Regions from separate parts of the Planococcus sp. SSTMD024 genome, predicted to be linked through region 2. Evidence: riboswitches for the same ligand, from Rfam matches in the RefSeq annotation. Region 2 holds a riboswitch; each other region holds the start of a gene.
What was found. A riboswitch is a leader RNA that binds a small molecule or an ion and turns the genes downstream of it on or off. The one in region 2 is predicted to bind thiamine pyrophosphate.

Region 1 (6,099 bases), on a different contig from region 2:
ACTGAACGGATATACTTGAGGCCAGTAGTGGCAGAAGATGCACCGCTTTTCTTGAATCATACCAAAGACGAAGAAATCCGCTACATGACCGGAACAAAAGCCAGGTTTTCGCTTGAGCAAATCCAAAAACATATTGAACAGATACAGAAGGATGAAGCGCGCTACGATTTCACGATTTGCTTGAACGCAATGGATCAATTGATCGGTGAGCTGTCAGTGTTGGATATTGATCTAGACAACCAGAGTGCGGGGTTCAGGATCACCATGAATGCGATGCAATTGACAGGCAAAGGATATGGAACAGAAGCGATGGCGCTCGTGCTGAAATTTGTATTTGATGAGTTGAAACTCAACCGCCTGCAATTGGAAGTGTTCAGCCATAATGAGCGGGGCATACGCGCTTATGAAAAGAACGGCTTCAAAAGAGAAGGGGTCTTGCGGGAAGCGCTCCATTACAACGGGGCGTTTTCAGACGAAATCATCATGGCAATTATTCGAAGCGATTATCAAAAGGCAAAAGCATGAAAGGCTGCAGAAGCCTTTCTTTTTTTGTTCCGAACCGCTGTGAAACTTTCTGGTTGCATTTTTCCTGTAACGGGTTTATATTGTGTGAGGCATCAATTAATGAGGGGTCAATTAATATCTCTCCAAACCATTAGGATAGAAAAAGGAGCAATCAAGATGAACACATTACAAAACAAAAAAACCAATGATTTCAATGAAATCGTCAATGGGCGCCGTTCCATCAAGCAATACGACCCAACCGTGAAAATCAGCCGTGAGGAAATGACCGAAATTCTGGAACAGGCATCCAAAGCACCTTCTTCCATCAATATGCAGCCTTGGCGTTTTGTTGTTATCGACAGCGCAGAAGGAAAAGAAAAGCTTGCGCCGCTGGCATCTTTCAACTTGGAAAAAGTAATGAGTGCGTCAGCTGTCATCGCCGTATTCGGCGACCTCAAAAACATCGAGTACGCAGAAGAGATTTACGGAAAAGCCGTAGAACTCGGTTATATGCCAGAAGAAGTGAAAGAATTCCAAGTCGGCTACTTCAAACCTTTGTATGAAGGCATGTCCAATGAGCAGATGAAAGACATCGTGCTATTGGACTCAGGGCTTGTATCCATGCAATTGATGCTCGTTGCCCGTGCATTCGGCTACGACACCAACCCGATCGGCGGCTACGACAAGGAAAAAATCGCTGAAACGTTCGGCCTGGACAAAGAGCGTTATGTGCCAGTCATGCTTCTCACGATTGGCAAAGCCGCGAGCGAAGGCTTCCAGTCGTACCGCTTGCCGGTCGAGACGACCACGACCTGGAGCTAAGCCAGCCGACCTTGAGTATTCGGGATGTATGTATTATATTTGACTGGTCAATGAATAGTGGGCACAGCTATCAATTGACTTCATCGATCATTTAGGAGGTCTTTCAATGCCGTGTTCATTTTCAAAGCAGGAACAAGTGCTGCACCAGTTTAAGGGCCTGACCAATCAAATCAGCCCGAAGTTCGAGCGCTGCACGGGTATCAGTGCGTCGCGCTATGAATTATTGTCCCAACTGTATAAAGTGGACGAAATCAACCAGTCGACGCTTCAAAAGTTAGTCAATATCGACGGCGCCGCGATTACGCGCCATTTAAAGCAGCTGGAAGCGAGCGGCATGGTTACGAAGCGCAGAAATCCAGAGGATAACCGCGTAATCTTTGTCAGCCTGACCGAGGAAGGCCGCGAGCGCATTGTCGAATACCGGAATGAAAATACGGGCTTCGTCAAACAATTGCTCCACGATTTCACGTCTGAGGAAGTGGATGCGCTTAGCGACATGCTCCAGCGCATGCAAGACAATATCATTGAATATTAATAAATATAAATAAAAGGATGGCGAAATGAAATGTTGATTATCCACGCGCATTTGCAAGTGAAACCGGACCAAGAGCAAGCCTTTTTAAACGAAAGCAAAATTCTGATTGAAGCATCGCGTAAAGAACCAGGCAATATTCAATACGATTTGGTGAAATCGGTCGAGCAGGAAGGCCATTTCATGATGGTTGAAGTATGGAAAGATGCACAGGCGATCGAAGCCCATAACTCGAGTGAGCATTTCACGGCATTCTCCAAAAAAGCGGCCGGGTTCATGAGCGCGCCGATGGAACTCAAAGTCTATAGCGGTGAAGCTGTCCAACTGTAAGGAAATCTTGTTTATACAAACGAGATTTCAGACAATGCTTGAACTAATCTGTCAACTGTGACAAGATAGACATTGAAAGACAAATGCTAATTTCATAAAACACATGTGGGGGAATCGGTGTTGCCGATTGAGAGAATATCCGTGAGATATTGACCCTTGGAACCTGAACTGGCTAATACCAGCGGAGGGAACATATTCAAATCGGTCTATTCTGCGATGATATGCGCCCAAGGTTTCCATAACCTTGGGCGCTTTTTGGTATCCCCAATTGGATATGTCCCCTGATTCAGCTCCTGTAATCATTTTTTATGAGTTAATTCAGAGGGGGAAACAAGATGAAAAAATGGACGATTGCCATCGCACCGGTATTGCTGATGGCGGCATGCACAGAAGAAGCGGAAAATCCGGGGAGCGATGTGGCGAATGAGCAACAGGAATTACAAGAAGTGACGATGGTCTTGGATTGGACGCCGAACACCAACCACACCGGCTTGTATGTGGCACAGAAAAAGGGCTATTTTGAAGAGCAAGGGCTCGATGTCGAAATCATCTTGCCGGGAGAAGCAGGTGCCAATCAATTGGTCGCCTCCAACCAGGCGGAATTCGGCATCGGGGCACAGGAAAGCTTGACGGAAGCGAGAGTGCAGGGCATCCCGATCGTCTCGATCGCGGCGATTATCCAGCACAACACCTCCGGATTCGCATCACCGAAAGCCAAAGCCATCGAGTCGCCTGGCGATTACGAAGGGAAAACCTACGGCGGCTGGGGAGCTCCGGTCGAAAAAGCGGTGCTTGGGTCCATCATGGAGCAAGACGGGGCCGATGTGGAAAATGTCGACATCGTCAATATCGGCAATAGCGATTTCTTCACGGCCGTCGAGCGCGACATCGATTTTGCGTGGATTTACTATGGCTGGACAGGCATTGAAGCCGAGCTGCGCGGCGATGAATTGAACATGCAGTATTTGACGGACTACTCGGACCAACTGGACTATTACACCCCGATCCTGATGACCAATGAAAACATGATCGCAGAAGATCCGGAAACGGTTCGGGCATTCACCAAAGCGGTATCGCAAGGCTACGAATTCGCCATCAATGAGCCGGAACAAGCAGCGGACATCCTGATCGAGTCGGTACCGGATTTGGACCCGGAACTGGTGAAAGCGAGCCAGGAATGGCTATCGCCGAAATATCAGGACGATGCCGTGAAATTCGGCGAACAACAAGAGCAAGTGTGGGCGGATTACGCTGACTGGATGTTCGACAATGGCTTGCTGGATGAAGAACTGGACGTCGAGCAGGCATATACCAATGAATTTTTACCGGAGGAGGAAAACTAATGGCCAATGCATTACTAAGTATTCAAATCATCCCGAAAACGAAAAACGGAGAAGACGTCATTCCATATGTGGACAAAGCAATCGCCGTCATCGAGAAGTCAGGTGTCCCATACCAAGTCAATCCACTGGAGACGACGATGGAAGGGGATCTGGAGCAGTTGTTTTCAATCGTCGAAGAAATGAACGAGGCGATGATCGAAGGCGGCAGTTCGAACGTTATCTCCCAAATCAAAGTGCTGTATCAGCCGAGCGGCGCGTCGATGGATAAATTGACGGAGAAATACCGGCCGTGATGTTTGTGCGAAAAGGATGGAGACCGGTTCTGGTCCTCATCCTTTTATTGATTATCTGGCAAATGCTGGTGCCGCTGTTTGAAGTGCCGGACTGGCTATTGCCGACCCCTTATCAAATCGGGCTGGAAGCGGTAAATAGTTGGCCAAACTACAGCGGGCATCTGATTGCGACGATCCGTTTATCGGTTCTCGGCTTTTTCATCGGATCGGCGATCGGGCTCGGCGTCGCGATGCTCCTTCATCTCGTGCCGAAACTGCGGGAGACTTTTTACCCTTTGCTGATATTATCGCAAAACATTCCGATCATCGTGTTGGCGCCGCTGTTGGTCATTTGGTTCGGCTTTGGCTGGCTGCCAAAACTCATTATCATCATTCTCGTATGCTTTTTCCCGATCACCATCGCGGCGCTCGATGGATTCAGGCAAACGAGCGGCGAATTGCTGCACTATATGAAAATGGCAGGAGCCAATAGGCGCCAGATTTTTTGGAAGCTTGAATGGCCGCATGCGATGCCGTCGATTTTCTCAGGCTTGAAAATCGCGGCGACCTATAGCGTCATGGGCGCCGTCATATCGGAGTGGCTTGGTGCGCAGGAAGGCATCGGCGTCTATATGACGCTCGCCTCGTCGTCGTTCCGGACGACGCAAGTATTTGTCGCGATCCTGTTGATCATGTGTTTAAGTATGCTGTTTTTTGCGGCGATCGTGTTACTCGAAAAGCGGGTCATCCGCTGGAAAACGAGTGGGGGAGGGAATCCGAATGGCTGAATTGGCGATTGAGCACTTATCGAAAAGCTTTGACGGGACCGACGTGCTAAAGGAGCTTTCATTGAAGATAGCAGAAGATGAATTTGTCGCCGTGCTCGGCCCTTCCGGCAGCGGCAAAAGCACGTTGTTTCATTTGATCGGCGGGCTTTACGAACCGGATGCGGGAGCGATCCTGTTGGGAGGCGAGAACATCAACGGCCAAAAAGGCTCTGTCAGCTATATGCCGCAAAGCCCGTCATTGCTCCCGTGGCGCACCGTGCTGGACAATGTTTTGTTGGGAGCTGAACTGGCAGGACACAAAGATCAGCAAGCGGGAGTGCAAATGATGGAGAAAGCAGGGCTCGCAGGATACGAGCAATCCTATCCGCACCAATTGTCGGGCGGCATGAAACAACGCGCCGCCTTTATCCGCAGCCTGTTGAGCCCGCAGCCGCTCATCTTGCTGGACGAACCGTTTTCAGCTCTCGACGAATTCACCCGTTCGGAAATGCAGAAATGGCTGCTTGACATTTGGCAGCACAATAAACGCGCGATTCTCTTCGTCACCCATAATATAGAAGAAGCGCTGTTTCTCGCAGACCGCATCCTCGTGTTGTCGGAAAAACCTGCGCATGTTGTTGCTGAGTTTACAGTGGGTTTCGAGAGGCCGAGAGCACAAGACATCACGTTGACAGAAGAATTTTTAGACTACAAGAGACGGATTTATAAAGTATTGCAGGAAGGTGTAACAAAATAGTAGCGATGCAGGCTGTCGAGAAACCTCGATGGCCTTTTATGGTCCCTCTTCCGCTTCAACGATTATTGTTATTTCGCCAGTATTCCTCTGTACTTAATCAGGGAAGAGCAAGTCCTTCTGTTCATCCAGGTTTCCCGTCAGCCATTTTCTCAACAGGCGATTGAATTTCGTAGCTTGCTGAACGGGCCAATCATGTCGAGCATTTGTGATTAACATGCCGACAGCATTCGGCATAACAACAGGAGCCATGTTAACCGAAGCGATTACCGCGCGCGACTCGTGCTCTCCAGCTGCAAACAGGACGGGCTTGCGAAAAGAACTGTACGATGCGTCGAGGCGGAACCGAATGATTTCCTTAAATATGGCTTCATATGTCTCGCGCGTTAGCAGTTGATAATTGGAGATGAATTCAGGGATCTTTTCAGGAGGCAGGCGGTAATGTTCACGGGCCTGCTTTTCGAGATGCGATGTATTGTGAATGTTCCGCTGCACAGCGCGTGATTGCAGTTTCAATAAAAATCCGTAACGCAACGGCTGGACAGTAATGCCGCTAATGAAGAGGGTGAGTACTTTATCAGGGAAATGCTTAGCCAATTCCAAGGCGACATGCCCTCCTAAAGAAAGTCCCACTACATGGACAGCTCGACTCTTAATAACTTGATGGGCAATTTGTTCGGCACTATCCGCTAAACTGACCCAAGGTATAGTGGCACTTTTCCATGTCCAGGCAAATCGACCATAATTAATTGGCGATCGGAAAATGCGTGTTCTT
Region 2 (6,099 bases):
TTGCCAGATGGCCATATTTGGATGAGCGGCGCTTCCCGCACACCAGACAATGTGCCGTTCATCGCCAATATGCCGACTGAAGAAGTGTATACCGTGCCGGCTAAATTGGAAGTCGAAGGCACCGTGCGCAATACGAAGCCGCTCGTTTACCAAGGCAATATCATCGATGGCTTCACGTTGGACTTTGAAAGCGGCCGTATTACAAAAGCGCAGGCAGAAGTCGGGCAGGAACTGCTGGATGAATTGATTTCAGCCGACGAAGGTGCCGCGTATCTTGGGGAAGTGGCGCTTGTGCCGGTTGAATCGCCGATTTCGGCTTCCGGCACCTTATTCTATAACACCTTATTTGACGAAAACGCATCAAACCATTTGGCTATCGGCGATTCCTACCCAACTTGCCTCGAAGGCGGAAAAGACTTAGAGCGCGGGCAATTAAAAGATTACGGATTGAATACATCGATTGTCCATGAAGATTTCATGATTGGCTCGAGCGAGATGGATATTGACGGCATTACGGAAGACGGCAAAACCGAAGCAATTTTCCGTAAAGGAAATTGGGCATTCTAACGAGGTGAGCATATGAAAAAGACGATGAGTGCGGTGGCGGCAGGGCTTTTGCTAATGGCTGGAAACCCGGTATCTGCAGAGCCGCAAATACCTGCCGCTTATGTGGCGATTGGCGATTCACTGGCGGCAGGCCAGACGCCGAACCGGTCAATCGACAGCGGCTATTCAGATTTGATTGCGCAGGAATTGACACGCAACCAGCCACTGGCGTTCTATTCGAAAGACTTGGCATTTCCTGGATTCACTACAAGCGATGTCCTGGAAAGCATCGAGTCGGATGAAGCAAAAGAGCTGCTGGGCTCGGCGAACGTCATCACGGTGTCTGCCGGCGCGAATGATTTGTTGCGCCTCGTGCAAGCAAATGCCGCTGAAGGCGCTTTGAGTTTTGAAGAGATCCAGGCAGATTACGCATTGAATGCAGCGCGTGAAAATGTCGAAACGATTCTGGCTGAACTGGGAGAGCTTGCGCCGACAGCGGATATCTATGTCATGGGCTATTATTTTGCTTATCCGCACGCCAGGGACAGCCAAAAACAAGGAACGGCGGGGCAGCTGGAACAATTAAACGCCATTCTCAAGCAGGAAGCGGAACAGGCCGGCGCGACATTTGTCGATGTAGCCGACCGTTTCGGTGAGGATGCGGTCGAACTCGTCCCGAATTCCGGTGACGTCCATCCGAATGTGGAGGGCTATCAGGAGATGGCAAACGCTTTCTTTGAGCATTACGGGGAAGGGTTTGAAGTGGAGGATGCAGAGCTTCCGGAACCGGCGCCTGTAACTTTCGAGGAAATCCAGCAAATGCAGGAACAGGAAGAGTCGACAGATGAAGCGGATGAAGCGGAAGAATCGCCTGCTACGGAAGATGCTTCAGGGGATGAGTCTGCCGCCAAGGCATTTCAAGGCGAAAAACTTGATTATCTGGCGATTCGCCAGGCATTGCCACTCATTTAGAAGTTCAAGTCAAATAAAAAAAGCCCGAGAAAATGGATTATTTTCTCGGGCTTTTATCGTTCAGCGGCTTTTTCGTGAGTCGCTGCGGTTGCGTGCATCGTTTTCATTGTTTGCGTTGTTCTTTTTGCGGTTATTCATCACTTTGCGGATGATTGGGTATGCAATCGGCCCATATTTAATCGCAGATCGGACAAGTCTTCCAATAGCCATATTTATCGCTCCATTCATTTTTTCGTATTGAGGTTTAGTAGAGTTTTCCCGTTTTCAGCTCTTATTAAACATCTGTCGGGGCGGTGGCGTGCGCGATCAAAATATCCTTATAGGACTGAACGCTTGAAATAGAGACGTATTCAGCATTGCCGTGCCAGTCGTCTCCACTCGGCCCGAACTCGATGGCGCCTTGCCCGCCGATTTTTTCGGCATAGTAACGGGTGTCGGCAGCACCGTGCTGGCCGAACAGCACCGGCTTTTCCGAAAGCGTCGTTTCGACCGCCTTCATCAAGGTCCGGATGTACGGATGGTCGTCCGTCGTCGTCAAGGCAGGGGTCGAACCGCTCGCTTTATATTCCATGTCGACGTCGAGTTTCTCCGCCAGTTGTTTCATCTGGCGGACGATCTCGTCTTTGTCCTGTCCGGGCATGAAGCGGATATCGTAGGACATTGTGCAGATTTCCGGCACGACATTATAACGGTCGCCTGCGTTGATGATCGGCAGGTTGACAGAAGGCTCCTCGTAGTATTCGGTCGATTCTTTGCGGAACGGCAAATCGTTCATGCCGGCATGGAATTTCATCGCCGATTCGATGGCGTTGATGCCTTCCCATGGGCGCGAGCCGTGTGCCGGTTTGCCTTTGAACGTCAAATCCATTCGTAAGATGCCTTTCGATTGCAAGCCGATCTTCAAATGGGTCGGCTCGCCGCAAATAACGAAATCGCCGTAATGGCCCTGGTCGACGAGCCATTTCGATGTATTGCGCCCGCCGATTTCTTCGTCGGTGACAATATGCAAATGCACTTCGCGCGGCAATTCAGAGGCGTCGAGTTCAACAAATGCCTGCATCATCGCAGCGACTCCCGCTTTCATGTCGGCCGAACCGCGGCCATACAGTTTGTCGCCTTCTTCGATAGGGGAAAATTGTTCTTTATGGCCCGGCACGACGTCGACATGGCCGTTCCAGATGATCTTTTCAGCGCCTTGGCCTTTGGCTGCTGTCAGCATAAGGTAGCCGTCATTATCATGGACTTCCACTTCTTCGCCTTTCGCTTTGAGCCAGGCAGAGCAGAACAGCAGCGCTTCGTTCGCCCCTTCTTTCGTATCGCTTTCGATTTTTATTAAATCCTTCAATAAATCAATCATTGATCCGGCAGTTTTCAAACTGCCTCCACCACCTTCCACAAAGTTTGCTAGTTTCTAACTACCCTAATCCGTTTGGTTGAAACAGCCTTGCATGCGAAGTGCGCGTTGTGTACAATACACATAATAGCGGAATAATTGTATACACCACAAGGGGAGCTTTGGCTGAGAGTGAACGATTAAGTTCTTACCCTTCGAACCTGCAAGTTAATGCTTGCGCAGGGATGTGGATGGAAAACCGGCCCAAGCGGCGCCAGGATCTATCCTGGCGCCGTTTTCTTTATAGTTCTGTGTAAAAACGGCCCTTCTGGTGATGTGCAAATCCAAAAGGAGGCAGTTTGAATGAGAAATAAACGTGTATTGTTAATGGTCGAAATTGCGATTTTTGCAGCTCTCGGCTTTGTATTGGATTTTATCGCCTTTCGCATGCCGCAAGGGGGATCGGTCAGCTTGGTCATGATACCGATTGTGTTGATGGCATTCCGGAGGGGCGTCGCAGCCGGTGTCGTCACGGGGCTGTTGGTGGGCTTGCTGCAGATCGTCACGGGGTTCATCTCGGTTGCGCCGCTATCGTTCGGCTTTGTCGTCATGCAAGTCATCTTGGATTATTTGCTGGCGTATGGCGTTGTCGGGTTCGCGGCGATTGTGCGCGACCGTTACCTGGAGGCCGTACAGGCGAGAAAGACCGGGAAAATCATTGCCATGGTCGCACTTGGCGTCTTGATCGGTTCGTTTCTCCGTTATGTGATTCACGTTATTACGGGCATCCTGTTCTTCGGCATGTTTGCGGAAGGTAACGTCTTCATCTATTCGGCGGTCTATAACGCCACCTATATGATTCCCGTTGCAATCGTTGCGGCAATTGTCTGCTCGTTGCTGTTCATTACAGCGCCGCGGCTGACACAGCCGGATGCATGATCAAAACCGCCTATAGCTAGGCGGTTTTTTAAGTGGATAAAGAAAATAATGAGTGCTTTTTATTGGTTATTTATGGGAATTCTCAAAAGGTATGAGAGGCGAGAGCGGCTTATTCTATGTTATAATGCTCAAATAGAATAGTTTGAAAGAAGGGTCAGTATGATAGCGACTAATGAAAAAGATATTGAAGGTTTGAAAAAAGCCGGACAGATGGTGGCGGAAATCCGCGAAACGATGAAAGCGGCCGTGAAGCCCGGCATCACGACGAAAGAACTCGATGAACTTGGGGGCCGCCTATTCAAGGAATGGGGCGGGGTCTCTGCTCCGAAATCGGAATATGATTTCCCAGGCTATACGTGCATTAGTGTCAACGAAGAAGTAGCGCACGGGATTCCAGGTAAGCGCGTTATCAATGACGGCGATATCGTCAATATTGACGTGTCCGGATCATTTGGGGAGTATTTCGCGGACACCGGCATTTCATTCGTGGTCGGAGAAGGGCACGAAGCGAAAGAAAAGCTTTGCCAAGCGGCGGAATCCGCATTCGAACGCGCCATGATGAAAGTGAAAGCCGGCGCCAAACTGAACCAGATCGGCAAAGCAGTCGAACGCGAAGCGAAAGACCAAGGTTTGTTCGTCATCAAGAACTTGACCGGGCATGGCGTTGGGAAATCGCTTCATGAAGCACCGCAATATATCCTTAATTATTACGATGCATGGGAAACGACGATCTTGAAAGAAGGCATGGTGCTCGCAGTCGAGCCGTTTATTTCCCAAAAGGCCGAGCATATCATCGAATCAGGCGATGGCTGGACCTTTATCACGCCGGACCAATCGCTCGTCGCACAGATCGAACATACCGTACTTGTCACAAAAGGCGAACCGATTTTGCTGACGAAACTCGAAAAATAAAATCATCGAATACAAAAAAACAACCATCAGTCGATGGTTGTTTTTTTATAGCGTCATACCCGTTTTTGCCGGCTTTTTCTTGATCAACAGAATGCCGGTCAGTAAAACGCCGCTCAGGAATAGAGCTGCCGTACTGACCAGCATCTCGTCCATGCCGTGGCGGACGGCGATCGCGACGAATGCCCAGATGAACACCAAAGTCAGTGGAATGTCTGAATGGTGGAAGCGTATGTGAAGCGCCAATGCGGTCGCAACCGTCAGCATGATGACCGTCCACAATTGATCGCTCAGCCCCCAGCCGCTCCAACTGTAGAAAGTCAAAACATAGCTAATATTGGCGATGGTCGCGACACTGATCCAGCCAAGGTTGACGGAGATCGGCAAACGTTCCGTAAAGCCCCGTTCGTCGTTTCCATATTCCAAGTACAAAGCGATCAGTGACAATAGATAGGCAATCATTGAAACAATCGACCAAATAAAGAACTCATAATGCCAGCAAAGCAGCCAAGCGATATTGAAAACAGCGCTCAAGATGAAATACATTGAGACTTTTGCTGAAGGGTGCACTCCTTTTTTCAAGCGCAGCCAAAAGCCGATAATCCAGATAGCCAATAAAATATATATAACGGACCAGATGGAAAATGCATAACCGGCCGGCGTAAAGAGAACCGGCACACGGTCGGAGATTTCACCGGTAGTCTGACCGTTGATCGGCAGTATATTCGCCAAGGCATTCATGGTGACGACGGCGATAAATGCCAAGGTCATCAGCAGTACGCGAATCATATGAAATCCCTCCTCAAATATCAGTATAAACTCGCCAGCCCGCACGACCAACAAGAAAGTGCAGGAAGTTTTTGAAAAATGGCGATATCGTGAAAAGTGGCAGGCAGTCGCCGTTCCCGTTCCGTGAAGGGAGATGTTATACTTATTAATGTATTTTGAAAATTCGTGACTGCAGGGGGAAAAAAGATGACAAATACATATCCGGAAGTATGGGAGCTCGACAGTTTATTTTCAGGGGGGAGCGATTCAGCTGAATTGAGAACGCATCTGGGCGCGACAGGTGATAAGCTGGCCGATTTCGAACAAGCCGCTGCGACGTTCGATGTGCCGAAGCGAGCAGCCGATGCGCAGCAGGTGGCGGCGTTTTTGGAACAGACGAGTGATGTATCGGTGGATATCCGCCAAGCAGGGGCGTTTATCGGCTGCTTGATGGCACAAAACACCGAAGACAAAAAAGCGGCATTGCTGCAAAGTGAACATGCATTGATGCGCTCCAGGTTCCAAAGCGCTTTCTTGAAATTCAAGCAGGCGCTCATGGAGACGGACCCCAACGTCTGGGCAGAGCTGCTTTCGACTGAAGACTTGAAGGAATTCGCATTTGTCTTGGACGA
Region 3 (6,099 bases), on a different contig from region 2:
GCCTTGACGATCCAAATAAAAGTCTTCCGCAACGTCAGGGTCACTGCTGTGGCCACCTTTGATGATGACGGCTTTAGCACCGATCGATAAAATCGCTTCCGCTGCCTGTCTGCGTGAGGCATCGTCTGTGATGTCCATGCCGCTTAACACTTCTGCTTCCGGGATATTCGGCGTGATGATGGCAGCGAGCGGCACAAGCATCGTTTTGATTGCTTCGACCGCTTCCTGCTGCAATAAAGAAGCGCCGCCTTTGGCGATCATGACGGGATCGATGACGAGGTTTTCCCAGCCGTGGCGCTGGATGCCTTGTGCCGTTTCTTCGATGATGCCGGCGTCAAACAGCATGCCGGTCTTGAGCGCGCGGATGTCGAAGTCCGTCCCGATGGCATCGAGCTGTTCTTTGACCGCTTTTCGGTCCATCGGGTAAATGCCGTGAACGCCCAATGTGTTTTGGGCGGTCACCGCCGTTACCGCCGAGCAGCCGAATGCGCCGAGTTCCTGGAAGGTTTTCAAATCTGCTTGTATGCCCGCTCCTCCGCCCGAATCGGATCCCGCGATTGTCAGTACTTGCGCTTTAGCGTCCATAAAGTGCCGCCTCCTGTCGTTTCGATAGTTCGTCCAAAAAGGCCATTTGGAATGTTCCCGGGTTCAAGGCGACTTTCGACGCGCGGCTTCCTGCATTCGCATACATCTGCAAGCCATACGCAAGCGCATCAAGCGGGGCAGATTCTTCGTCGGTCAAGAATGCGGCAAGCACCGCACTGAGCAAACAACCCATTCCAGTGACCGACGCCATCATCGGGTCTCCGCCTGTAATGTGCTCGGTGCGTTCACCGTCCGTCACCAAATCACGGCTCCCCGTCACCGCGACCAGCGTTTGATGTTCATCGGCCACTTGTTTGGCGATTGTTTCCAAATCCACTTGGCCTTCCCCGGCATCGACGCCGCGCGCTTGCCAGTCCGCTCCCGCAATGGCCGCGAGTTCACCGGCATTGCAGCGGAGCAGTGTGATGTCGAGTTCCGCAAGCAATCGCTTCACTGCCTGCAACCGGTAGCTCGTCGCGCCGGCACCGACCGGATCGAGCACGACCGGGATGCCTTTTTCCATCGCCGCGCGTCCTGCGATGAGCATGCTTTCAAATGAGCGTTCCGTAATCGTTCCGATATTGAGCGATAGGGCATCGGCGTGTCCCGTGAGTTCGGCCACTTCCTGCTGTTCGTCGCCCATGACCGGCGAGACGCCGAGTGCGAGTAGGCCGTTTGCCTGAAAGTTCGAGACGACGTGATTGGTGATGCAATGAATCAATGGTTTTTTTGCGCGCAATTCCCTAATCATGGCGAACACTCTCCTTTTGAGCCGGCAGCTCCCAAGTTTCCATTGTCCACGCCTGCTGCCAGAACTGCCATTCATAATAACTGCTTCTTCTGAAGCGCGTTTTCAATTCCTTACGCCGCTCTTCCGGCAATCCTTCTGCCAATCGGTCCATCCGTTCGATTTGTTCATTCACCAGTTCCCCGAACCATTCGGAGCCGTATGTGCCGATCCATTTCTGGAAAATCGGTTCCTCGGGCGTTGCGGTCTTCAAGCGTTCGCCGATTTCGTAGTAAAGCCAGTAACACGGAAGCAAGGCTGCGAGCACGTCGGCCAGATCGCCTTCTGCCGAACGGTACATATGCGAGACATATGCATAAGCGTGCGGCGAGGGTTCGAATAGTCTCCAATCTTCCTCGGTCACCCCGAGCAATTCCATAAACGATTCATGAAGCGCGAGTTCCGCGGCGCAGGTCTGTTCCGCGTGATGCGCAAATGACTGTGTGGTCTTAAGGTCTTTGGCTTTGGCCGCACCGATCGCCTGTACTTTTGCAAAATGCGTCAGGTAATACGCGTCTTGCATAACATAGAATTTGAAAACGTCGAGCGGCAAATCGCCTTTCGCGATGCCTTTGACGAACGGGTGTTCAAAACTGGCGTCCCATAAATCTGCACATTCCAACCGGACTTCTTTACAAAATGTCATGTCGCTCTCTCCTTTTTTGGGCAAAATAAAACACCGCTTCCCAGGTGAGGAAGCGGCGATAAAGGTCAGCTGTAGAAATTGGAAAAAGGCTCACAATTCGCCCACTTCCCTACGCTGGTATGATCCAGATCAGGTTCAAAGGGTCCGGACTCTTGTCCGTCTCAGCCAACATGGCTCCCCTAGTGGAATAGCGATATTTTTTTATTGTCGGCAATAGAATACCATAGCTGGCCTGCGAATTCAAAACTTTTCGAAATTAAGGGTTTGGTTGGAATCAAGATTGCGGGAGATTGATCGTCTGGTCGGTGTCGGGTTAATCATATTATTGGCGGCTAGCCGAAGCCTCCCTTGGGGTTGAGTTTTTGCAATGGGCCACTGAATTGGCGAAAGGCAGTTGAACCGATTCATTTGCGACGCATCAGCTTCCGCATTCCCTTGCAATTTCGAGGGAAGAAGTGAGTGACTTTGTTGCTTCATTCGCATGGATTCGCCCGCTTAGCTGCAGTGGTGGGTGGGAGTAAGATTTCGGTCGGCTTGTTTCCCGCTGCATTTTTTTCTACCCTTTCACCGCATCGACGGATAACGCAAACGGAGCAGGCGGTAGAGGTTTTGAACGACGGCTTTGCCTAAAGCGTACGTCGGAATCACCAGGATCATTCCGACGAGCCCTGCCAGGTTGCCTCCGATGTATAGGAGGAAAATGATGGTTACGGGATGGACCGATAATTTTTTACCCATGACATTCGGTGAAATGAAATTGCTTTCAATCTGCTGGATGATTACGATGGCGATCAATACCCACAACGCGAGAATCGGGTCCTGGAAGAAGGCCACGATGATCGCCGGAATCGCTCCGAGGACAGGGCCTAAAAAAGGGATGACGTTCGTGAATGTCGCAACGAGCGCCAAAATGATGGCATAGTCTACCCCGAGTATTAGATAGGCGATATAACAAAACACCCCAACAAACAAACTGACAATCGCCTGGCCCTGGATATAAGCACTGAGGTTTTCATCCATGTCGTGAAGGATTTTGGCCCCTTCTTCCCTCGAATCTTGCGGCAAAAGCTTCAGGAAGCTAACCGGCAATTTTTCGCCGTCCTTCAGTAAAAAGAACAGCACAAAAGGAACGACGATAAGGGAAGTCAATGCACTGATCAGCACGCCCGTGAAACTGAGGATGTTTGAACCTAGGCCCGTCAGCATTTCCCGGAAGTTGTCGGCGATGACAGCAGGGTTTAAATCAGGCAAAAAATCCTGTTCTTGGATGTAACTCCACCATTGACTCGACAAGGCGGCATTTGCCTGATTCTGGACTCCCCGGACGATAGCTGGAAAGTTCTCCACTAGTGACTGGATTTGGCGGAAAATGAGCGGGCCGACCCATAGCGAAAAGCCGATGAGCAGACCGATGAACGCCGCGAAAATCATCAGGATCGCGACGACCCGCGGCATCTTTCTTGATAATAGCTTGACGAGAGGCCTGAAGATATAAAACAAGATGCCCCCGATGATGATGATCGGCATCAAGGTGGAAAATGCCACACCGATCGGGTAGAAAACAAACGGCACCCGGGCGGCCAGATTGATGATGGCGAAAATCACAAGAATGTACATTAGAAAGCGAAACGATTTTGTCTTGGGCATTTCGATTCTCCTTTCCTCTGATTCCATTTCTTTGACTGGTCCGGCGGCGGCCTTGTCATCTACAGTCGGCCATCAGCTGAAAGTCGCTTCCTTGTTCAATGCTCAGTTACACTATTTTTAAAATTTGTTTCGCGGAAAATGGCAAGCCGGCTTATCTGTTTCAATTACTATAATATTAATTACACTTCAACACATCAAACACCTTTAAACTTGTGGGCGCTTGGAACTCTTTATCATTTTTACCCAATAAAAAAACAGCCTGGCCGATTAGCCAAGCTGTCTGTTCATTCATTTCCAAGGTTTCTTATAATATGATGCCATCAAATGAAAGCACTTTAAATTTCCTCCACACGCTCGATCTGATAATCCCCGTACTCATCAATCACGATGGTGTAGCGGCGGCGATGGTCGATCGTCCCGGTCTCGCCGTTTGCTTCGTGGTAATTGAACACAGCGCCTGCCTCCACATATGCGGCATCTCCTTCAATCTCGACGGAAGTTACTTCCGGCACGACTGAATCGAATACGCGGCCCGCTGCTGAATACTCCTGCACAACACTGTCGACTGCTTCAACTGCCTGGCTTCCCGGTACCAAGTAAGAAGAATAATAATTCAGTTTCTCGTCATTCATCGAATACGGCAACAAGTCATAATAAGCCTCGATGAAACTCGACAACAGCGCCTCGTCAAAATACGCATCCTTCACGGACGGTTCGACCAATTGCGAATCGGGAAACGGTTCCGGGTTATTCGCCCAGCTGTCCAATAATTCCTTTTTCAAATAAAGCGGAATCGCATAGCCGATTTCGGGATTGTCCTCGAGCATGACCGAATTGATGCCGAGCACTTTTCCGGTGCTTGCATCGAGTAATGGCCCGCCGCTTGAGCCTTGCTTGATCGGGGCATTCATTTCGTACAAATCCGTATAGACAAAGACTTCCGAGAAATCGACGCCGGTATCGGTAATTTCCCCTTCGGTCGCAGTGTTCGCCGCGTTTTCAGGACTCCCGATGGTGATGACCGGTGTCCCGATATCCACCGCTTCCATCTCCTGCTCAAGCGGCTCTTTTCCTGCGAGGTCCTCGACACGCACAAGCGCCAGATCTTCATCGAGCGATATGCCGATCACTTTGCCCGCAAACTCCTGCCCGTCGCTATTGACGAGCGCGATAAACGTCGCATCGCGCACGACATGGGCGTTCGTCAAGATATCGCCTCGGTCGTTGTATAAAAAGCCGGAGCCTTGCTCGAAATCGGTATAGATCGTGTAGACATGCGTCTTGGCATTCGCGATCATCACCGCTTTTTCCTGAGCCGCCGTATCGACCGGCGAATCCGCCTGCCCGGTTTCAGTTGCGGGCGGTGCTTCCGTATCTGTCCCTCCGCAAGCCGCGAGAATCATCGCTGACAGGAAAACCATCAGCCAGTGCATCATCCGTTTGTCCATAATCTCAACCCGCTTCCGTTAATGTGAGTTCATTATAGCAAGCCATAATTGAAAAAGGAACGGGAAAGGACATTGAATGGGTGGGAATGTAATTTCCGTTGCACGCCCGGCATTGAACGGCGGGAATCAGAAAAGCTGCCTTGGCACTCTGCTTTCGCAGCGGCCAAGGCAGCTTTTACCCCGTTATTTTTCTTGAGCTTCCAATGCTTCCAGCAACGGCTTTTCGAAAACCGGCGCAAACGTTCTGGAAAACGTCGCCGTCAGATGGTTGCTGTCGAAATGCGTAACGATGTTTCCGACGACATAATAACAGGAATCCTGGTCACAAAAATAATCGGTCAGGTCGATCGTGGTGGCAGTTTCCGGCATATAGTCCACTTCTTCTAAAGGACTCGGGTCACGGATGACTTCCTCCCGGTCGGATTTGCAGTTTTCCGGGTTGTCCGGATTCTCACTTAAGCACGTCAAAACGTTTTGGTCGTACCAAGGCGTATCGCGTACGAGGAATAGCGGCACTTCATGCTGCTCGAAAAACTTCCACGCTTCAATAAACCCATCCGAAACTTCATCGAAATCTTCTTTCGAACTGCCTACATTCCCTACCGTGAAAATCAGGTCAGGTTTCTCCGATACTAATGCCTCTTTTACATTTTGGAACCAGACATTGCATTCTTCAAATCCTTTTCTGCTGTCTTCCGTAAATCGGCAATTGCCTTTTAAATACGTGACAACTTTTAGGTTATGGGCCTCGGCCAATTCCGCAAGCATCGGCTGCCAGTGGGCGGCATGCGACCCTCCGACCAACGCGATCGTATGGTCGTAATCGGTCAATGCCCCGTACTCACATGGCTCGGCTTCTGTAGTTCCCTTGCCGGACAAGCAGCCATCTTCATAGATTTCAGATCGATCCTGCTTCACGAAGTCCAGGCTCGGCAGGAAAGGTTCCTCAAATTCCGCAGGAGGCGTTAGGCGGCCGTCTTCCAGAT
Region 4 (6,099 bases), on a different contig from region 2:
TTGATGAAAGTGACGTTCGAACTCGGCAAAGCGGGATTCATCGAAACGGTCAGGGGCAGGGGAGGCGGCATTCGTTTGGCGGACCGCCCTGAGAACATAAATGTAGGAACAGTCGTCCGCCAAATGGAAGAAGACTTCCACTTGGTGGAGTGTTTCAGTTCAGAGACCAACACTTGCCCGATCTCCCCGATCTGCGGGCTTCGGGGCGTTCTCGGAAAAGCGCTGCATGCTTATTTATCGGTTTTAGATGAATACAATCTGCAAGATCTTCTATTTAATAAAGAAGGATTGCGCGATTTATTGCGCACGTAAAAAAGCCTCCGTTGCCGGAGGCTTTTTTCAGGCTGTCGAGAAAGGTAAGAACCCGTATTTTCCGAAGCTTATCGCTCGCTTTCCGTGGGGCGGGAATCGAGCCTCCTCAGCCGCTATCGCGACCTGCGGGGTCTCTCAAACCCGCTAGTCCCACAGGAGTCGAGCAAACGCTTCTCCAAATACTAAACTAGATTTTTGATTTTTAACTGTCAAAACGCAGTCACTTTTTTAAAAGTTTAGTAGATTTTAGACTTATTCAACACTCTGTAAAAAGCCTCCGTTGCCGGAGGCTTTTTTCAGGCTGTTGAGAAACTCAGGAAACCGTATTTTCCGAAGCTTATCGCTCGCTTTCCGTGGGGCGGGAATCGAGCCTCCTCGTCACTGCGTTCCTGCGGGGTCTCTCAAACCCGCTAGTCCCACAGGAGTCGAGCGAATGCTTCTCCAAATACTCAGATAGAACATTGATTTTTGAATGTAGAAAAGGTGATTCTCTTTTTCATTCATAGCGGATTATGGACTTCTTCAACACTCTGTAAAAAGCCTCCGTTGCCGGAGGCTTTTTTTTATAGTTCGATTGTTTGGGGATCTTTGCCTTTGCGGTTCATCAAACGGACACGCGTTGGCGTAATGGCCAGGATGATCAAGTTCGGGTCTTCCGGACCGTCAAACCAGCCGGTCAAGTGTTCATTCCATACTTTGTCGATCATCTCGCGGTCATCCCGCAATGACATTTGCCCTTCGATTTCAAGGAAGCTATCACCGACGCCTTCTCCCTCGTAGCCGAGCAGGATATGGGCGTTCGGGTTCTTCTCCAGCTCATCCACTTTCTGCGTCTGCTTGCTTGTCGCCGTATACAAAGTAAACTCGTCGTTGAAGAAGGTCATGTAACGGGAATGCGGCTTATTGTCTTTGATCGTCGCCAAAGTCCCGATCATGCTGTCTTCCAAGATTTTCAATGCTTGCTGTTTCAGTTCTTGTTGTGCCATTCAACTCTCTCCTTTGCAGTAATATCGTCTATCAGGAAAACTGCGGGCGTGTTGCCCGCAGAAGAGGTCATTCGGGATGTTTTTCCTCGCTGGCTGAATCGTCTTTTGTACCGCGGGGATTCTTTTCGTCTTTCATGTCCTGCTTCAAGTCTTCCAAAGGAATCGAATCTACGTTCATTTCTTCTTCGTGCATTTCTGTCATGGTTTCTTTATCTGTCTTCACTTGCTCAGGATTGTCCATTGGAGCTCCGTCGCTTGTTTTTCGTTTTTTTTCATTGAAACGGTCTTTTTCTGCCATCGTTAGCACCTCTCCTTTAGCGTTCTTCTCTATCTATTCCTTAATCAGCGTGCTTTAAAACATTTGAACTTGCTGGAGATACTGGGCTGGCGTATGATTAATCAATAGGACTAAATAGGGAGGATGGCTGTACAATGACGCAACAAACGAGTGTAAACGTGGGCGGCTTGGATTTTGAATGGGACCTTTCGCAAGGGCGCTTCCTGTTCGAAGGGCAAAATTCTGTGCTGTTTTGGACGTCCACAGCGATGAAAATGTTTTTCGATTCCATCGAGGAAATTTCGGGGGAAGAAGCGGCAGCTGTCGTGTTGGAGTCGACTGGGTTTCGCCAAGGCCAGGTAGTCGGAGATTATTTCCATGGAATGGGCGGGATTTCGGTGATGAAAGCATCCGACCTCATTACCAATACATACGCATCAGCTGGCTGGGGAGTGGCGTCAATCCGCGATTTGGATGTGGAAGCCGGCACCTTGGAAGTGACGCTGAAAAATAGTTGGGAATATCAGATCAATCTGGCACAGGGGAAACAGACCGGCGGCAGTTTTCTGCCGGCCCATTATGCGGGAATCTTCAGCTCGCTATTGAACCGCAGCATTTGGTATGAAGTGATCCACTCGCAGATTGAAGGTCATGATGAATGCTTGATTCGCTATTTCCCATCGGACGAAACGATCGAAAAGAACATTCATACGCTGGCACGCCGCAAGGAATCGGAGAAAATCCGTGAACTCGAACAGTTGGTGGATGAAAAAACGGCGGATCTTCATGATATGATCCGGGACATTTCTTCTCCGCTTATTCCAGTGCTGGAAGATATTGTGGTCGTTCCACTTCTCGGACGCTACGATGAAGCGCGTGCCGAAGAATTATTGATCAAAACGCTTGAAAATTTGCCGAAATACAAAGCGCATTACTTGCTGCTTGATTTAACGGGGTTGAACGAAAGCTTCAACCAGCATGCGGCGATGCTGATCGAAAAGTTGGGCTCTGCAGCCGGTTTGATCGGTACGAAAACAGTGCTGGCGGGGATTTCGCCGTCCACCAGCATGACAATTACCGAAGCGGGCGTAGACCTCTCGGGCTATGAATGCTTCCGGACGCTTCAACATAGCATTCACTTTGCTTTGGCGCAGAATGGCAAGACCATTATTTAATAGCGAAGCTTTCCCGAAACCGCAGAAGCGCATAGGGAAAGCTTTTTTTGGATATTTTTGAATAAATTGGATAAAAAGATAAAGAAAATACTATTTAGTATATTGTGATTTCTTGAAATGGATGTTAAGCTCTAGAAGAACTATACATAGCTGACCACTGGGGGAGCCGGAATTGACTGGCTGAGATGAGCGAATGCTTGGACTCCTTGAACCTGATCTGGACCATGCCAGCGTAGGGAAGTGGTACGTATGCTTCCTTTGTCTGCATACACCGCTTTCCCATGGGAAAGCGGTGTTTTTTTATGGAATTTGGAAGTCGCGCAGAAGCTGAGAGGAGTTGAGTTTTTTGGAGGAAACATGGGGGTACATGGAGTCGGGATTTTGCACGCCGGCTTATAATATGGCAATGGACGAAGCGTTGATGAATTGGCAGCGCGAGACGGGCATGAGGCCTATCCTGAGGTTTTACGGCTGGGTGCCGGCTGGGATTTCCGTGGGATTTTTTCAGAAATTGAATGGCAGCATCGATCTCGAAAAAGCCGCGCAAATGGGCATTCCCTTGGTTAGAAGGCAAACCGGCGGCAAAGCCGTACTTCATGAACAGGAATTGACTTATAGTGTGGTGATTCCAGAGCACCATCCGTTTATGCCGAAATCAGTGAAAGAAGCATATTTGGTCATTTCCCGCGGCCTGCTTGAAGGCTACCGCAATTTGGGGATTCAAGCACAGCTGGCCGCTGAAGCCAAGCGGCCGAAAGAATCTTCGGCGGTATGTTTTGAAGAACCGTCTTGGCATGAATTGACTGTTGAGGGTAGAAAAGCGGCAGGAAGCGCGCAGACACGGAAACAAGGCATCATTTTACAGCACGGTTCAATTCCGTTGGAGCTTAATGAGGACCGCTTGTTTGAACTGTTCGTCTACCCGAGTGAAGCGGTAAAGGAAAGAGCGCGTCAAGCTTTCCGCACACGCGCCGTAGCGATCAACGAGCTCATGCAACAACCGGCAAGCTTCGATGAAGCGCAAAAGGCATTCAAAGAGGGATTTGAAACAGGGCTCGGCATTCGTTTGGAAAAATTCGAGCCACCAGCCGAGCTGCTGGAAGAGGTGCGCATGCTCGAAGCCAAATATGCAAGCGAAGAATGGAACCACAGACGAGAAGAGAAAGGGGAACTTATGCGATGACTAAAACAAAGCAGCGTGAACGTAAACCCGAATGGTTGAAAGTGAAACTGAACACGAACGAAACGTATAATGACTTGAAGAAATTGATGCGCGAGAAAAAATTGAACACGGTATGCGAAGAAGCGAAGTGTCCGAATATCCATGAATGCTGGAGCGAACGCCGCACTGCGACTTTCATGATCCTGGGGGATACGTGCACAAGAGCGTGCCGGTTCTGTGCCGTCAAAACCGGATTGCCGAACGAATTGGATTGGGGCGAGCCGGAGCGTGTAGCGGAGTCGACGGAAATCATGAACTTGAAGCATGTCGTCGTCACAGCAGTCGCCCGGGACGATCTGAAAGACGGCGGGGCTGCAGTCTTTGCGGAAACCGTCCGTGCGATTCACCGGAAAATGCCGGAAACCACCGTCGAAATCTTGCCGTCTGATATGAAAGGCGATTACGAAAGCTTACACATGTTGATGAGCAGCGAGCCCGATATTTTCAACCATAATATCGAAACGGTGCGCCGCCTGACCAAACGTGTCCGTGCGAGAGCGACATACGACCGTTCGCTGGAATTGCTGCTGCGGGTCAAGGAAATCGCGCCTCATGTGCCGACCAAGTCGAGCATCATGGTCGGGCTCGGGGAAACGAAAGAAGAGATTATCGAAGCGATGGATGACCTGTTGGCACACAAAGTCGACATCATGACGATCGGCCAGTATCTACAGCCGACGTTGAAGCATCTGGACGTTGTCCGTTATTACCATCCGGATGAATTCAAGGAATTGAAGGAAATCGCATTGGCGAAAGGTTTCAAGCATTGCGAGGCCGGCCCGATGGTACGTTCTTCCTACCACGCGGATGAACAAGTAAACGAAACGGCTGTGCAGAAACGCATCAAATACATGAAAGGCGTCGAATCGACTGGCGCAAAAATCGACCGCATCGAATTTTAAGAGGAAGAATGCGGCATATACACATGGTGGAGAGGAGGGCTTGAATTGGGGAGAATGCTTGCCGCGGCTATTCTGTTTTCCGCTCCGCTATTTCTTATCAGCGCATGCAGCCCTTCACCTGCGGCTGAGGAACCGGATCTCTTCGAGTACGAAGGGGCCGCAGTGGGGAATAACAGTGCCGTCGTCAACACCATTATCCAACTGCCGGCTGCGGAAAATTTCACAGGAATAAAACTCGAGACTAAAGAACAGCCATACGGTATCAACGTTTTCTACGATTGGACGGAGACTTCCTCATCCGATAAGGAAACGGCGGCTCATAATGCGACTTATTTGTTTGCGCTGATCGACAATGCAGAGTGGATCCAATTTGATTTCGACACAGGAGCAGGCGTGGAACAGTACCGGTTGACGAGAGAGCGATTGCAAGCTTGGTATGGTGTGGATTTGACCAGTGTTGATAAGCAAAAGGAACTGGAAGAGTTGCTCGACCAGTATTTGGCTGAAGACCAAAAAATCGACGCGCTATTAACAGAGTCCTAAAAACTGCATGAAACAAATAAAGCAGCGGCATTGAGCCGCTGCTTTTTGTGCTGAAAAGATTTCCCGGGAAATGAACAGGGCAAATCAGTTATTTTGCGGTTTTTGCGACTTCCACAATCACTTGAGTCGCTTTTTCCATATTTTCAGCGGAGATGAACTCGAATTTGCCGTGATAGTTTTCGCCGCCTGTGAAGATATTGGGTGTCGGCAAGCCCATATAGGATAATTGGGATCCGTCCGTCCCACCGCGTACAGGGATGATATCGGGGGACAGGCCCAATGTTTTCATCGCTTGTTCGGCTTGGTCGACGATTTCCATCACCGGTTCGATTTTCTCGCGCATATTGTAATATTGGTCTTCGAGCTCGAGTTCGATCGCTTCTTCCCCGAATTCCTTTTGCAATGCAGCAGCCACTTGTTCCATATGGCGCTTTTTCGCTTCGAATTTGTCTTTATCGAAATCACGCACAATGTACTGAAGCACTGCTTGTTCCACGGAACCATTGAAGTTGTTCAAATGGATAAAGCCTTCGTAGCCTTCCGTTTTCTCAGGCACTTCATTTGATGGCATTTCTGCCTGGAAGCGCGTCGCGACCGTAATGGCGTTGACCATCTTGTCTTTCGCGGAACCGGGGTGGACGCTTGTTCCGTGGACAGTCAATTTCGCGCTCGCGGCATTGAA

Region 1: linked by a shared signal. The riboswitch ahead of AB9R92_RS04160 (ABC transporter substrate-binding protein) and the one ahead of thiT (energy-coupled thiamine transporter ThiT) in region 2 are both predicted to bind thiamine pyrophosphate.
Region 3: linked by a shared signal. The riboswitch ahead of tenA (thiaminase II) and the one ahead of thiT (energy-coupled thiamine transporter ThiT) in region 2 are both predicted to bind thiamine pyrophosphate.
Region 4: linked by a shared signal. The riboswitch ahead of AB9R92_RS11920 (lipoate--protein ligase family protein) and the one ahead of thiT (energy-coupled thiamine transporter ThiT) in region 2 are both predicted to bind thiamine pyrophosphate.

Annotation. Positions count from the first base shown of each region.
Region 1 is NZ_JBGGNS010000019.1:62,725-68,823, reverse strand. It holds gene AB9R92_RS04180 (GNAT family N-acetyltransferase) at 1-525, shown strand, start outside; gene AB9R92_RS04175 (nitroreductase family protein) at 682-1,326, shown strand; gene AB9R92_RS04170 (MarR family winged helix-turn-helix transcriptional regulator) at 1,433-1,861, shown strand; gene AB9R92_RS04165 (putative quinol monooxygenase) at 1,892-2,188, shown strand; TPP riboswitch at 2,286-2,395, shown strand; gene AB9R92_RS04160 (ABC transporter substrate-binding protein) at 2,524-3,531, shown strand; gene AB9R92_RS04155 (thiamine-binding protein) at 3,531-3,824, shown strand; gene AB9R92_RS04150 (ABC transporter permease) at 3,824-4,591, shown strand; gene AB9R92_RS04145 (ABC transporter ATP-binding protein) at 4,584-5,327, shown strand; gene AB9R92_RS04140 (alpha/beta fold hydrolase) at 5,421-5,981, opposite strand; gene AB9R92_RS04135 (alpha/beta fold hydrolase) at 6,014-6,099, opposite strand, start outside.
Region 2 is NZ_JBGGNS010000005.1:42,947-49,045, forward strand. It holds gene AB9R92_RS00885 (aminopeptidase) at 1-567, shown strand, start outside; gene AB9R92_RS00890 (SGNH/GDSL hydrolase family protein) at 580-1,518, shown strand; gene AB9R92_RS00895 (hypothetical protein) at 1,579-1,728, opposite strand; gene AB9R92_RS00900 (M20 family metallopeptidase) at 1,793-2,875, opposite strand; TPP riboswitch at 3,015-3,114, shown strand; gene thiT (energy-coupled thiamine transporter ThiT) at 3,215-3,790, shown strand; gene map (type I methionyl aminopeptidase) at 3,950-4,702, shown strand; gene AB9R92_RS00915 (tryptophan-rich sensory protein) at 4,748-5,488, opposite strand; gene AB9R92_RS00920 (M3 family oligoendopeptidase) at 5,675-6,099, shown strand, end outside.
Region 3 is NZ_JBGGNS010000022.1:838,428-844,526, reverse strand. It holds gene thiD (bifunctional hydroxymethylpyrimidine kinase/phosphomethylpyrimidine kinase) at 1-585, opposite strand, end outside; gene thiM (hydroxyethylthiazole kinase) at 575-1,336, opposite strand; gene tenA (thiaminase II) at 1,329-2,018, opposite strand; TPP riboswitch at 2,108-2,209, opposite strand; gene AB9R92_RS12875 (AI-2E family transporter) at 2,583-3,665, opposite strand; gene AB9R92_RS12870 (S1C family serine protease) at 4,001-5,113, opposite strand; gene AB9R92_RS12865 (acyltransferase family protein) at 5,297-6,099, opposite strand, start outside.
Region 4 is NZ_JBGGNS010000022.1:616,162-622,260, forward strand. It holds gene AB9R92_RS11900 (RrF2 family transcriptional regulator) at 1-312, shown strand, start outside; gene AB9R92_RS11905 (pyridoxamine 5'-phosphate oxidase family protein) at 876-1,298, opposite strand; gene AB9R92_RS11910 (hypothetical protein) at 1,366-1,596, opposite strand; gene AB9R92_RS11915 (STAS domain-containing protein) at 1,731-2,750, shown strand; TPP riboswitch at 2,900-3,006, shown strand; gene AB9R92_RS11920 (lipoate--protein ligase family protein) at 3,118-3,933, shown strand; gene lipA (lipoyl synthase) at 3,930-4,874, shown strand; gene AB9R92_RS11930 (DUF4825 domain-containing protein) at 4,929-5,417, shown strand; gene pepT (peptidase T) at 5,506-6,099, opposite strand, start outside.